Regions from separate parts of the Rhodococcus sp. ACT016 genome, predicted to be linked through region 2. Evidence: riboswitches for the same ligand, from Rfam matches in the RefSeq annotation. Region 2 holds a riboswitch; each other region holds the start of a gene.
The links. Region 2 has a riboswitch for cobalamin ahead of metE (5-methyltetrahydropteroyltriglutamate--homocysteine S-methyltransferase). Riboswitches for the same ligand answer to the same signal wherever they lie in the genome.
Positions count from the first base shown of each region.

Region 1: it holds a riboswitch for cobalamin, as region 2 does, so the genes downstream of both, ACQ5DX_RS01640 (ABC transporter substrate-binding protein) here and metE (5-methyltetrahydropteroyltriglutamate--homocysteine S-methyltransferase) in region 2, are expected to answer to the same signal.
Region 3: it holds a riboswitch for cobalamin, as region 2 does, so the genes downstream of both, ACQ5DX_RS15335 (ABC transporter substrate-binding protein) here and metE (5-methyltetrahydropteroyltriglutamate--homocysteine S-methyltransferase) in region 2, are expected to answer to the same signal.

Region 1 is NZ_JBEAET010000001.1:342,802-347,301, forward strand. It holds gene ACQ5DX_RS01630 (ABC transporter ATP-binding protein) at 1-145, opposite strand, end outside; gene ACQ5DX_RS01635 (FecCD family ABC transporter permease) at 142-1,200, opposite strand; gene ACQ5DX_RS01640 (ABC transporter substrate-binding protein) at 1,197-2,156, opposite strand; cobalamin riboswitch at 2,239-2,423, opposite strand; gene ACQ5DX_RS01645 (MDR family MFS transporter) at 2,435-3,862, opposite strand; gene ACQ5DX_RS01650 (phosphoribosylaminoimidazolesuccinocarboxamide synthase) at 3,988-4,500, shown strand, end outside.
Region 2 is NZ_JBEAET010000001.1:475,638-480,137, reverse strand. It holds gene ACQ5DX_RS02270 (hypothetical protein) at 1-169, shown strand, start outside; gene ACQ5DX_RS02265 (ABC transporter substrate-binding protein) at 214-1,824, shown strand; cobalamin riboswitch at 2,010-2,158, shown strand; gene metE (5-methyltetrahydropteroyltriglutamate--homocysteine S-methyltransferase) at 2,328-4,500, shown strand, end outside.
Region 3 is NZ_JBEAET010000001.1:3,335,894-3,340,393, forward strand. It holds gene ACQ5DX_RS15315 (MFS transporter) at 1-382, shown strand, start outside; gene ACQ5DX_RS15320 (hypothetical protein) at 387-686, shown strand; gene bluB (5,6-dimethylbenzimidazole synthase) at 696-1,325, opposite strand; gene ACQ5DX_RS15330 (CobW family GTP-binding protein) at 1,371-2,435, opposite strand; cobalamin riboswitch at 2,506-2,702, shown strand; gene ACQ5DX_RS15335 (ABC transporter substrate-binding protein) at 2,967-4,166, shown strand; gene ACQ5DX_RS15340 (FecCD family ABC transporter permease) at 4,163-4,500, shown strand, end outside.

The sequences.
Region 1 (4,500 bases), 130 kb from region 2:
GCGACGTCTTGCCGGAGCCGTTCGGGCCGATCAGCCCGGTGAACCGCCTCGACGGCGCACGGCAGGACACGGCGTCGAGGATCGTGGCGCCGCCCACCGACCAGGTGAGGTCCTCGACGCGGACCTCGGGGGAGTGGTGGCTCATCCGCGGGCTCCTCGGCGCCGGAGCAGCAGCACGAACACCGGCACCCCGACGACCGCGGTGACGATGCTGATCGGCAGCTCGCGACCCGGCATGATGGTGCGCGCCGCGATGTCGGCCCACACCAGCAACACGGCCCCCACGAGCGCGACAACCGGAAGTAGGCGAGCGTGCAACGGGCCGACGAGCATTCGCGCGGCGTGCGGCACCACGAGGCCGACGAATCCGATCACGCCGGCCTGCGCGACGAGGGCCGCGGTGCACAACGACGCCACTCCGTACAGCACCCAGCGGGATCGCTCGACGTGGGTGCCCAGGCTCGTGGCCGCACGCTCGCCGAACGCGAACGAGTCAAGTACCCGGCTGTGCGCGAGCATCACGGCGGTGGTCACCGCCACGACGGCGGCGATCATGACGAGACCGGACCACCGCACCCCCGCGACCGATCCGAGCGTCCACTGCAGGACGCGGTGTGCGGCGTCCCGGTCACCCAGCAGAACCAGCGCCGACGTCACGGCCGCCGCGAACTGGCCGACCGCGATCCCGGCGAGGACGAGACGTCCGGGCATGAGGGTTCCGGAACGGGACGTCGAGATGAGGAACACCAGCAGCAGGCTCGCCAGCGCGGCGAGGAACGCCGCCGCCGACACCGCACTCATGCCGAACAGACCGACCGTCCCGACCCCGGCGGTCAGCGCGAGGACCGCGCCGAGCGACGCGCCGCCCGACATGCCCAGCAGATACGGATCGGCGAGCGCATTGCCGGTCAGGGACTGCAGCACGGCACCGCACAGCGCCAGGCCGGCCCCGACGAGCGCCGCTGCGAGCACCCGCGGCATCCGCAGGTCGACCACGATGTGCGTGGTCAGCAGATCGGTGCCGGGGCCGATGCCGAGCCGTCCGGCGATCGATTCGACCACGGTGCCGATCGACAGGTCGGCCGCACCGATCGCGACGCCGGCCGCGCAGCTCACCACGAGCAGCGCGGCCAGCGCCACCGACCACCCGGTGGCGGTCGTCGCGGCCACCCGGGTGGGAACCCGGGTCGTCACGCTCATCCCCGGCCGCCGCCCAACTGATCATTGACCAGTGCCGCGCCCTCGATCAGGCGCGGGCCCGGGGTGCTCGCCGAGAACGGCACCACGACGAAGGCGTTGTCACGCACGGCCTTCAGATCCTTCAGCGCCGGATCGTTGCGGAGGTACTCCTTCTTGGCCTCGGCCGTGTCCCACGACGCGTCGGCCAGGACGATCACGTCCGGGTTCGCCTTCAGCACCGTCTCCCAGCTGCCGTCGGCCCACGCGCCGTCGAGCCCGGCGAAGACGTTGGTGCCGCCGACCGCGTCGATGATCAGCTGCGGGCCGCCGGCATTGCCTCCGACGTACGGGGTGTCGGTGTTGCTGTCGTACCAGAAGATGCTCTTGCCCTTCGCCAGCGCGGCCGACTCGATGCCGGCGAGCGTCTCGCGCATCTGCGAGACCACACCGTCGGCCTCGGATTCCCGGCCGAACAGGGTGCCGTAGTCGGTGATCTCCGTGGCGATCGAATCCCACGCGACCGGCGGACGCTTCGACTTGTCCTTGCAGCCGAAGGGCGAGACGTAGGTGGCGATGCCGAGTTCGTCGAACGACTCCTGCGAGCCGACGGCCTTCTCGTCGAACGCGCTCGAGTACGACGCGAACACCAGGTCCGGCTTGGTCTCGAGCAGTGCCTCGCGGCTGGGGTAGTCCTTCTCGTCCAGCGCCGGAACCTGCGCGTACGCCGCCTGCCACTGCGGGGCGACGGTGTCGTCGAGGTAGGCCGTACCGACCATCTGGCCCTGTGCACCGATCGACAGCGCCGACTCGGTGGCGCCCTGGTTGAGGGTGACGGCTCGCTCGGCCGGACCGTCGAGCGTGACGGTGCGGCCGCAGTTCTGCAGGGAGATCGACGCGGTGCCGTCCCCGGAATTCGACGACCCGCCACACGCGGTGAGGGTCAGTGCGGCAGCGACGGATAGCGCCGCGGAGGAGATGACTCGGCGAGAAACACGCGAACGAACTCGCGATGAAACAGGGGTGCGCAAAGCAACCCGCCTTCCATGACTCGTGGAAAACGTGCAGGTCTGCGTCACGGCCGGTCTCCTGGCTCGGCAGGGATAGCCGCCGACTACGCCTTCCCGGATGCGGATGCATCCAGTGGCTGGGGTCGAACCCCGAGTAGTCGACGTACCTGCCCACAGTGGCGAGTACCGCGCCGGTTTCCACCGGACTTCCCGTTCGCCGTGACGACAACGTGAGGATAGACGACGGACTACGCCGCGCTGTCCGCCTTGTCCGCTTCCCGGCCGCGCGGCATCAGGGCCGACGACACGGTCAGCAGCACCGCGACACCGACGATGCCGACGAAGACGAGGTGGATCGCCCCGGCGAGGTCGGTCGGATCGGGTTCGGCGGCGTCGCCGACGCGCGCGTTGACGAGCGCGCCGAACACGGCGACGCCGACGGCGCTGCCGATCGAGCGGGCGAACATGTTGGTCGATGTCACGACGCCGCGCTCGCTCCAATCGACACTGGACTGCGCCGCGATGAGCGTCGGGGTGGCGATCAGGCCCATGCCCGAGCCGATCACGAAGCACGTCGCGCCCACCTGCCACACCGGTGAGCTCTCCGCGAGCAGCAACAGCAGCGCCGACCCGGCCAGCACGAGCAGGCTGCCGAGCAGCGCGGTCGAGCGGAACCCGATCCGCAGATAAAGCCGACCCGCCTGCGACGCGGCGATGGGCCAGCCGATCGTGAGCACCGCGAGCGCGAAGCCCGCGACGAGGGCGCCGGTGCCGAGGACACCCTGGACGAACGTCGGGACGTACGACGTCAGGCCCATCAGGATCGCGCCGACCGACAGCGACGCGAGGCTGCTCGCGACGAGCACCCGGCGCGTCAACATGTGCAGCGGCAGGATCGGATCGGCGGCCCGCCGTTCGACGAGGAGGAACCCGAGCAGCAGCAGCGCGCCGACCACGAAGACACCGATTCCGGCGGGGGACGCCCAGGCCCACGCCTGCCCGCCCTCGAGCAGCCCGAGGATCATCAGTGCGGCGCCGCCGGTGAGCAGGACCGCGCCGGCGTAGTCGATCCGTTGCCGCCGGACGGTGGCCTGCTCCGCGAACTTGCGGTGCAGCATCCACGCGGCGAGCGCGCACAGGGGCAGGTTCACCAGGAAGATCCACCGCCACGACAGGTACTCGGAGAACAAGCCGCCGAGGGTCGGGCCCAGCACCGCCGAGACGCCCCACACGCTGGCGATGTAGCCCTGCACCTTGGCGCGCTCGGCGACGGTATAGATGTCGCCGGCGATCGTCAGGCTCATCGGCTGGACCGCGCCGGCGCCCAGGCCCTGGACCGCCCGGAACACGATCAGCGCCGGCATGCTCCACGCGATGCCGCACAGCAGCGATCCGACCGCGAACAGCGCGATGCCCAGCATCATGATCGGCTTGCGCCCGAACGTGTCGGCGAGCTTGCCGTAGATCGGCACCGAGACAGCCTGCGCCAGCAGGTAGATCGAGAACAGCCAGGGGAACTGGGTGAAACCGCCCAGGTCGCCGACGATCGTGAGCACCGCGGTCGCGATGATCGTGCTGTCGAGCGCGACCAGCGACGTGCTGAGCATCAGTGACAACAGGATCGGGCCGCGTTCGGACCGCAGTCCCACCGAATTCGTGACCGTGTCGGTCGTCATCCACCCTCCAGCCGATCGATCGTCGAGTCCGAAACAAAGCTAACGATCTTCGGTGGGGGCGTATTCCCGGCGATCGTGCACGTGCTGTGGGGTGCGCCGATTCGCCGGACCGATAGGGTAGCCACGTGCGTCCTTCACTCGACTCCTACACCCATCTGGCCGGCGGCAAGGTCCGCGATCTCTACACGATCGACGACGAGCACCTGCTGCTGGTCGCGAGTGACCGGATCTCGGCCTACGACCACGTGCTGTCCACCCCGATCCCGGACAAGGGTCGGGTGCTCACCGCGATGAGCGTGTTCTTCTTCGAGAAGCTCGGCGGTAACCACCACCTCGCCGGCGACCCGCTCGACGAGCGCATCCCCGAGGAGGTGCTCGGTCGCGCGCTGGTCGTCCGCAAGCTGAACATGGTGCCGGTCGAGTGCGTGGCCCGCGGCTACCTCACCGGATCCGGGCTGGCGGACTACCAGCGCACCGGCGCGGTGTGCGGCGTCGCGCTGCCGGAGGGGCTCGTCGAGGCCAGCCAGCTGCCCGATCCGATCTTCACCCCGGCCAGCAAGGCGGAGCTCGGCGACCACGACGAGAACATCGACTTCCAGGCCGTCGTCGACAAGGTCGGTCAGGACCTCGCAGTCAAG
Region 2 (4,500 bases):
CTACGACCTCACCGATCCCGCTCTCGCCCCGAGGATTCCGCACGGGACCGTCGAACACATCGCCCGCGCGACGTGTGGCGGCGACGAGGGTTGGGGAATGTTCGAGCACGGCGTCGCCGGCCGCCACGATCCGTCGGGATTCCGCGACGGGCGGGCGATGGCGCCCTAGTTCTCACTCCGGATTCGACTGTCTCTGAACGGAAGAAGGTTCGAATGAAGCGATCGTCCCTGGTGCGGGCCGGCACCGTGTTGACCGCGCTGGCCACCGTCACGACGCTCCTGGCCGCGTGTGCGGAAAGCTCGGGTTCGGCGACCGACGCCTCCGAGGTCACGACGGGTCTGGTCGGTGACCAGTCCGATGGGGGCGAGCCGACCTCGGGCGGCACGCTGTCCTATGCGACGTACAACGGTGTGAGCAGCCTCGATCCGGCGGATCGGCAGGACGGCGGTGCGACCGGTGGCAGCGAGATGGCGGCAATCTACGACCTGCTGATGCGCTACGACACGGCCTCGAAGGCGTACCAACCGCAACTGGCCCAGTCACTGACCCCGAACGCGGACAACACCGTCTGGACGCTGAAACTGCGGGACGGGGCGAAGTTCAGCGACGGCACGCCGGTGGACGCCGCGGCGGTGCAGTGGAGCATCAACCACTACCTCGAGAAGAAGGGCACCCACACCCAGGTGTGGACGGTGTCGGTTGCCGACGTCGCCTCGCCGGATCCGTCGACGGTCGTGTTCACGCTGAAGCAGCCGTGGAACGAGTTCCCGATCCTGTTCACCACCGGCCCGGGCATGATCGTGGCCCCGTCGTCGACGGCGTCGGGCACCTTCACCCCGATCGGTGCGGGCCCGTTCACCGTCGAGAAGTTCGCGTCGCAGGACGAACTCGTCCTCGCAGCCAACCCCGGCTACTGGAACGGCAAGCCGCACCTCGACAAGCTCCGGTTCCCGGCCATCGTGGGCGAGCAGGCCAAGCTCGACGCCCTGCACACCGGCGGCATCCAGGCCGCTTACCTGCGTGCCGCCGACATCGTCCACAACGCACTGGAAGCCGGCGACGTCGGCTACGTCTACACGGTCAGCATGGGCAGCGTGCAGGCCCTGAACCAGCGTGAGGGCCGGGCGGCGTCCGATCCCCGGGTCCGCGACGCCATCGTCGCGGCACTGAACCCGGAGACGTTCGACGAGCGCGGTGAGGGCGGATTCGGCATGCCCGGCACCGACATGTTCCAGTCGTGGTCGCAGTGGCACGGCGACGTGGCGGGACAGACGTTCGATCCAGCGAAGGCCGAGAAGTTGGTCGCCGAGGCGAAGGCCGACGGCTACGACGGCAAGCTCACCTACGCCGGTCTCAACGAACCCGGCGCACAGCGTCGGGCGCTGGCGATCCAGTCGATGCTGCAGGCGGTCGGCTTCACCGTCGACATCGTCTACAACACCGGCATCAACGATCTGGTCAAGATGATGTACGTCAAGCACGATTTCGATCTGGGCGAGTCCGGATTCAACGTCCTCGACGAGTCCCCGTTCATGCGCATGTACGGCAACCTCGCCAGCACGTCGACGTCCAACGTCCTCGGGTACCAGAACCCGGAGATGGATGCCCTGCTCGGCAAGCTGCAGACCGCGTCGAGCGACGACGACCGCAGCAAGGTTCTCGAGGAGATCCAGACCCTCGTGAACGCGACCAACCCGATGATGGTGATGGGCGCGGGCAAGTACTTCATCCCGTGGAGCAAGACCGCACACGGCATCACGCCGAGCGCGGACGGCATCATGCTGTTCGGAAATGCTTGGCTCACTTCGGATTCGAATCCGTAAGATCCAGCATTCGAACCAACCGCTCCGTCTTCGATCGGGCGGGCCCGGTCGGGCCCGCCCGATTGTGCTTTCCCGAGGGCTTATGCTGGACGGTGCAGCTGGTTCGCCTGGCGCGGTCGTGAGGAGCCCCGAAGACCGCCGCCCGGCGTCGAAGCACCCGTGGTCGTGAGGCCGCCGGGTGTGAGAGGGAACCCGGTGGAAATCCGGGACTGTCCCGCAGCGGTGAGTGGGAACGACCACCGTCACACGCACTGGACCGACAGGTCTGGGAAGCGACGGCCAGTAGGTTCCGGCGGGTGCGAGCCCGCCCGAGCGCCCACGAGTCCGAAGACCTGCCGACTGTGTCGGGCACGCCGTGTCCGACGGTCCACCGCCTCGTGGAAAAGGCGAGATGGGCGATGCTCGGTATTTCGTGCTGCCCGCTGGCGGGCGCACACCAGGGGCTCGTTCTGTTCTCGTCTGCCGGCGGTGACCATCCACGCTGTGAGCAACTGGAGAACACCGTGACATCCGCTTTCACCGCAACCGTGTTGGGCTCCCCGCGCATCGGGCCCCGTCGCGAACTGAAGAAGGCCGTCGAGTCCTATTGGGCCGGGAACGTCGACGCCGCCGCACTCGAGTCGGTCGGGAAGGATCTGCGTCGGCAGACGTGGACCGAACTGGTCGACGCCGGTATCGACTCGGTCCCGGTCAACACCTTCTCGTACTACGACCAGATGCTCGACACCGCCGTCATGCTCGGCGCGCTGCCCGAGCGGGTCGCCGGAATCGAGAACGACCTGGATCGGTACTTCGCGGCGGCCCGCGGCACCGCCCAGGTGACACCGCTCGAGATGACGAAGTGGTTCGACACCAACTACCACTACCTGGTCCCCGAGATCACCTCGGCGACCGCGTTCACGCTGCACCCGGCGAAGGTGCTCGGCGAGATCGACGAGGCACGCGCGCTCGACGTCCCGGCGCGCCCGGTCGTCATCGGACCCGTGACCTTCCTGCTGCTGTCGAAGTTCGAGAACGGATCCCCGCTGGATCGACTCGACGAGCTGGTTCCGCTGTACGCGGACCTGCTGGGTCGTCTGGCCGACAAGGGCGTCGACTGGGTCCAGATCGACGAACCGGCGCTGGTCGCCGACCGCACCTCCACCGAACTGGCCGCCGCCCGCTCGGTGTACGACCGACTCGCCGCTCTGACGCATCGCCCCGCGATCCTCGTCGCGTCGTACTTCGGTGATCTCGGCCCGGCACTGCCGATGCTCGTGGAGACCGGGGTCGAGGGCATCGCCGTCGACCTGGTCGCGGGCTCGCTCGATTCGGTCGTCGCGACACCGGGAATCGAGCGCAAGCACATCGTCGCGGGTGTCGTCGACGGCCGGAACATCTGGCGCAACGACCTCGACGGGTCCTTGGATGATCTCGAAACCCTCAGGGAACGAACGGGATCGGTGGCCGTGTCCACGTCGTGCTCGTTGCTGCACGTTCCCTACACGCTCGAGGGCGAGGACGGACTCGACCGCGCGCTGGGCTCGTGGCTGGCGTTCGGTTCCGAGAAGATCCGCGAGGTCGCCACACTCGCCACGGCGCTGCGAGCGGGGCGCGACGCGATCGCCGACGAACTCACCGAGGCCGGTGCCGCGGCGGCAACCCGCGCCGCCGACCCGCGCCTGCACGACGACGCCATCCGGGGCCGCCTCGCGGCCCTCACTGCGACCGACCGCGAGCGCATCCCGGCGGCGGACCGTCGCGTCGTACAGGCGGCCGAACTGTCCCTGCCGCAGTTGCCGACCACGACGATCGGTTCGTACCCGCAGACCACGGCCATCCGCGTGGCACGCGCCGCCCTGCGCAAGGGCGAGATCGATCAGGCCGAGTACGAGCGACGCATGCGTGGCGAGATCGCCGACGTCGTTGCACTGCAGGAGAAGTTGGGCCTGGACGTGCTGGTACACGGCGAGCCGGAACGCAACGACATGGTCCAGTACTTCGCGGAGCAGCTCGACGGGTTCTTCGCGACCGCGAACGGCTGGGTGCAGTCGTACGGCAGCCGCTGCGTCCGCCCGCCGATCCTCTTCGGCGATGTGCGCCGCCGCACGCCGATGACGGTCGATTGGATCTCGTACGCACAGTCTCTGACCGACAAGCCGGTCAAGGGCATGCTCACCGGGCCCGTCACGATCCTGGCATGGTCGTTCGTGCGCGACGACCAGCCACTCGCGGAATCCGCCGACCAGGTCGCCCTCGCGATTCGTGACGAGACCCTCGACCTGGAAGCGGCCGGCACCAAGGTGATCCAGGTGGACGAGCCTGCGTTGCGCGAGTTGCTGCCGCTCCGCAAGGCCGACCAGGCCGCCTACCTGGACTGGGCGGTGGGCGCCTTCCGGCTGGCGACGGCGGGCATCGCGGACACGACGTCGATCCACACCCACCTGTGCTACTCGGAGTTCGGCGAGGTCATCGGAGCCATCGCCGGACTGGACGCGGACGTGACCTCCATCGAGGCTGCGCGCTCGCACATGGAGGTGCTCGACGACCTCAATGCCGTCGGCTTCGACCTCGGTGTCGGCCCCGGCGTCTACGACATCCACTCGCCCCGGGTGCCGTCGGTCGACGAGATCGCCGCGTCGCTGCGGGCAGCACTGAAGGCCGTCCCCTCCGAGCGCCTGTGGGTCAATCCCGACT
Region 3 (4,500 bases), 2.9 Mb from region 2:
CGCCGCCCACGAAAGGGCGGGATTACTCTCGGCCATCTACGTCGTCAGCTATCTCGCGATGAGCGTGCCCGCTGTCGTCGCCGGCCGACTCGTCACCGTTGTCGGACTGAATTCCACGCTGCTCGGCTACGCGGCGGCGATCATGGTCCTGGTTGTCTTCGTCCTGGCCGGGCTTCTGCGCACGCCGCGGTCCGCCGCTGACCGAGGTCTGTCCAGCGACAAGATTCGTCGGTCCACCCCGAATCACGTTCCGGCTCCGCGGCGAGCGGATACTGGAAGCGCCGACATCAACATTCGGGACGGCACCGACGCCATCGAACTACGCCCCCTCGGCCGTGGCCCGATGGATACCGACCGGATCACCGCCCCCGGAACGGAGTGACGCGATGGCCCCGAACATCAGGATCGAAGCGGTCGTCGACCACGAATATCGCGTCCACATCGACGACCGTGGGGACTCCGTCGAGTCCGAGATCATCGTCCACCCCGACGTCCTCGCCGATCTCGGATTCACGCCCGCCGACGAACAACTGGTCGTGCACCACACGGCGGCCTTCCTTGCCGAACACCAGCCCGTCGTCGACTTCCCCACGCTCGTCTACCTCGACGAAGTCGCCGCCGCCTACCGCGACTACCCCGAACAACTCCGCCTCCGGTTCGATCGACGAGACGGTCACGAGGGGTAGGTGCTTCTGTCAGAAGCGCTCCCAGTGGATCGCGTCGGCCAGGTTCCGACGGTTCCGCCAGCCGAAGCGCTCGAGATCGGGAACCTCCTGGAACTTGTCGACTTTGCCGACGCACAGCCACGCGATCGGCCGCACCGGCGCCGGGATACCGAGCAGCTCGGTGAGGTACTCCTCCTCGTAGAACGACACCCAGCCGACGCCGATGTTCTCGGCCGCCGCGGCGAGCCACAGGTTCTGGATCGCGAGTACGGCCGAGAACAGTCCGGTGTCGTCGATCGTGTGCCGGCCGAGGATGTTCTGGCCGCCGCGCGACGGGTCGTAGGTGACGACGATGCCCGTGCCGCTCTCGCGAATTCCCTCGATCTTGATGGGGTCGAACGTCTTCCGGCGATCCTCGGGTAGCGAGTCGGCGAATGCCTTGCGGCGCCCGGCCACGTGCTGGGCGAACGCGTCGAGGGTGTCGGGGTTGCGCACGACGATGAAGTCCCACGGCTGGGTGTTGCCGACGCTCGGCGCCGCGTGCGCCGCGCCGAGCACACGCTCCAGGGTGCCGTCCGGGATCAGTTCGCCGCTGAACTCGGCGCGGACGTCACGGCGTCGGCGGATGGCTTCGTACACGGAAACGAGAGATTCGGTCACCACTCCACGGTAGCCGCCGGGGATCGGCGGCCTGCAGGGATCCGATCAGGCGTCGACGGTGTAGCGGTGCACGCCCATCATCGTGTCGGACTCGAGGCCCTCCGCCTCGGGCTCGGCGCACGCTTCGAGCAACGCGTCGATCGACTCGGGGTCCAGGTCGGTGCCGATGACGACGAGTTCCGTGCGACGGCCCTCGCCCGGATTCCACTTCTGCGGATGGAACGCGATGTGGTCGCCCACCACCTGCAGCAGATACTTCTGCTGGTGCCCACGGACACCGAAGTACACGTACCCCTTGATCCGGTAGATACCGGCGGGCTGCTTCTCCAGGAACCGGACGAGCCGGCGCGGGTGCATCGGCAGCTCCGACGTGAACGTCATGCTCTGGTACATCGTGTGGAAGTGGTCGTCGTGGTCCCCGCCACACTCCGTACACGTGTCGTCGGCCACCGCGAACAGCTCGTCGAACGTCAACTGCTCACCGGGCTGCGCTTCACGCCGCGGCGTCCGGTCGAACAGCAGCCCCGGATCGACCCGCCCCTGCACCGTCGAGACCACCGCGGCTCGGGGATTGATCCGGCAGACGTCGCTCAGGAGGGTGTCGTGGTCGTCCTCACCGATGCGGTCGGTCTTGTTCAGCACCACCAGGTCCGCGATCGCGATGTGCTGGTCGAGTTCGGGATGGCGTTGCCGACTGGCCTGGTACTCGGCGCCGTCGACCAGCATGACCAGCCCGCCGTAGGTGATGTACTGGTTCTCGCTGCCGAGGACGAGCCGAATCATGTTGCGCGGCTCCGCGAGCCCACTCGCCTCGACGACGATGACGTCGATCTCCGACGTCCGGTGCGCGAGCCGGTTCAGCATGTCGTCCATGTCGCTGACGTCGACTGCGCAGCACATGCACCCGTTGCTGAGCGCCATCATCGAGTCGACCTGGCCGGCGACCATCATCGAGTCGATGTTCACCGAACCGAAGTCGTTGACGATCACACCGATACGGGTGCCCCCGTTGTTGCGCAGCAGGTAGTTGAGCAGGGTCGTCTTCCCGGAACCGAGGAACCCGGCAACCACCACGACGGGGATCGACCGCGGACTCCGCTTCTTCGCCACCCCGACCTCCGTACCGCCGACAACACCGACCGGCAATCGTACTAGGTTCGCGCCTCGGACATTTCGGGCGATTTCTCCGGTTCGAAACCGGCATGCAAGAATGCCCCGGTCAGGTGATGACGAACGAGGAAGCCGGTGCGAAACCGGCGCGGTCCCGCCACTGTAATCGGGGAGCGACCCTCCACCCAGCCACGGCTCACACGCCGGAAGGCCGGGGGGAAGCGACGATCCGAGAGCCAGGAGACTCCCGTCATCGCAACCTCCTATTCGGGGCGGATTTCCCCGAGAGAGGTGGCCAGTCCACCATGCTGTTCGCTGCATCGTCACCACGGTTCTCCGCGTCGCGCCTCGACGAGTTCACCTGGGACAACTCTCTCCACATCCGCGCCTGACGCCCCATCGCTTCGCGGCGCACCAGCGCCGCCTCGTCAGGCTGATCTCGTTCGCCGGTGCGCTGCCCCGCTCGTCGTCGGCATACCCGAGAGCGAGTCGAGCCGAAGACCAACCGTCCCGCTCACCCGTGGAGAACCCATGTCCCAACGGTCCCTGACCGCCCTGCTGGCTGCCGTCGCCGCGGCAGGTCTCACGCTCACCGCGTGCTCGTCCGACACGTCGAGCGCCGACGCCGCCGTCGACGCGCGCGGGTGCATCACCGACTTCGACGCGAACACCGACTACTTCCCGGACAAGTCGACCCTGCTCGACGCGAAGAACTTCACCGTCGACTACCACGGCAGCTACCAGGTGCTGACCGTCAACCAGCCGTTCCCGGGCGCCTCGCCCGAGTCGTACGTGCTGGTCAAGTGCGGTGCGCCGGAGCCGGAACTGACCGGCGACCTGGCCGCGGCGCCGAAGATCACGACGCCGATCCAGAGCCTGTACTCGGCGTCCACGACGCACCTGCCGCTCATCACCGAGCTCGGCCAGCTCGATGTCCTCACCGGTGTCGCGAACGCGGCCAACGTGAACGGTGAAGACATTCGTGCCCGCATCGCGGAGGGCAAGATCGCCGAGTACGCGTCGGGCAAGACCGTCAACGTCGAGAAGGTCGTCGCGGCGAACCCCGACGTCCTGATGACGCAGGGCACCGACGACCCGTCGTACGTCAAGCTGCGCGCGGCCGGCATCCCGGTGGTCGCCAACGCCGAGTACCTCGAGAACACCGCTCTCGGCCGCGCCGAGTGGGTCAAGATGATGGCGGCGCTGACGGGCACCGAGGCGCAGGCGGGCACGCTGTACGACCAGATCCGCAGCGACTACGAGAAGGTTGCCGCCACCGCCGCGTCCGCCGAGAAGAAGCCGGTCCTGAACGGCACCATGTACCAGGGCACGTGGTACATGCCCGCCGGCGGTAGCTACGTGGGCCAGATGCTGCGTGACGCCGGCGCGACCTATCCGTGGGAGAGCGACCCTGCGACCGGCAGCCTCCAGCTGAACTTCGAGACCGTCTACGCACAGAACGGCACCGCGCCGCTGTGGCTCGTGATGAGCAACTGGCCCACCACCGGCGACGCGGTCGCCGAGGACCAGCGCTACGGACAGCTGACCGCCGTCAAGGACGGCCAGGTCTGGTCCGGCACCAAGGACATGGGCCCCACCGGCGGCAACAACTTCTACCAGTTGGGTGTGCTGCGCCCGGACCTGATCCTCGGTGACCTGGTCGCGATCGTGCACCCGGAGCTGGCCCCGAACCACGAGTTCGCGTTCTACCGGCCGGTTCCGCAGGCATGACGACGCTCCTGACCCGCCCGCCCGCCTCGGACACCGGGGCCGCGGGCGGGCGGGACGCCGCCCCGACCCCGCGGGTCCTCTCGCGCCGGGCGGCACTGGTCCTGGTCGGACTGGCGGCCGCAATCGTGGTGCTGTTCCTGCTCGCGCTGGCTCTCGGTCCGGTCCGCGTCCCGCTCGCCGACACCGTCCGCGTCGTTCTCGGCGCCCAGCCGTCCGATCCCCGCTGGCAGGTCGTCGTCCACGAGCTACGGCTGCCGCGGGCGCTGACCGCGGTGTTGGTGGGTGCCGCCCTGGGCGTTGCGGGCCTGCAGATGCAGACCCTGTTCCGCAACGC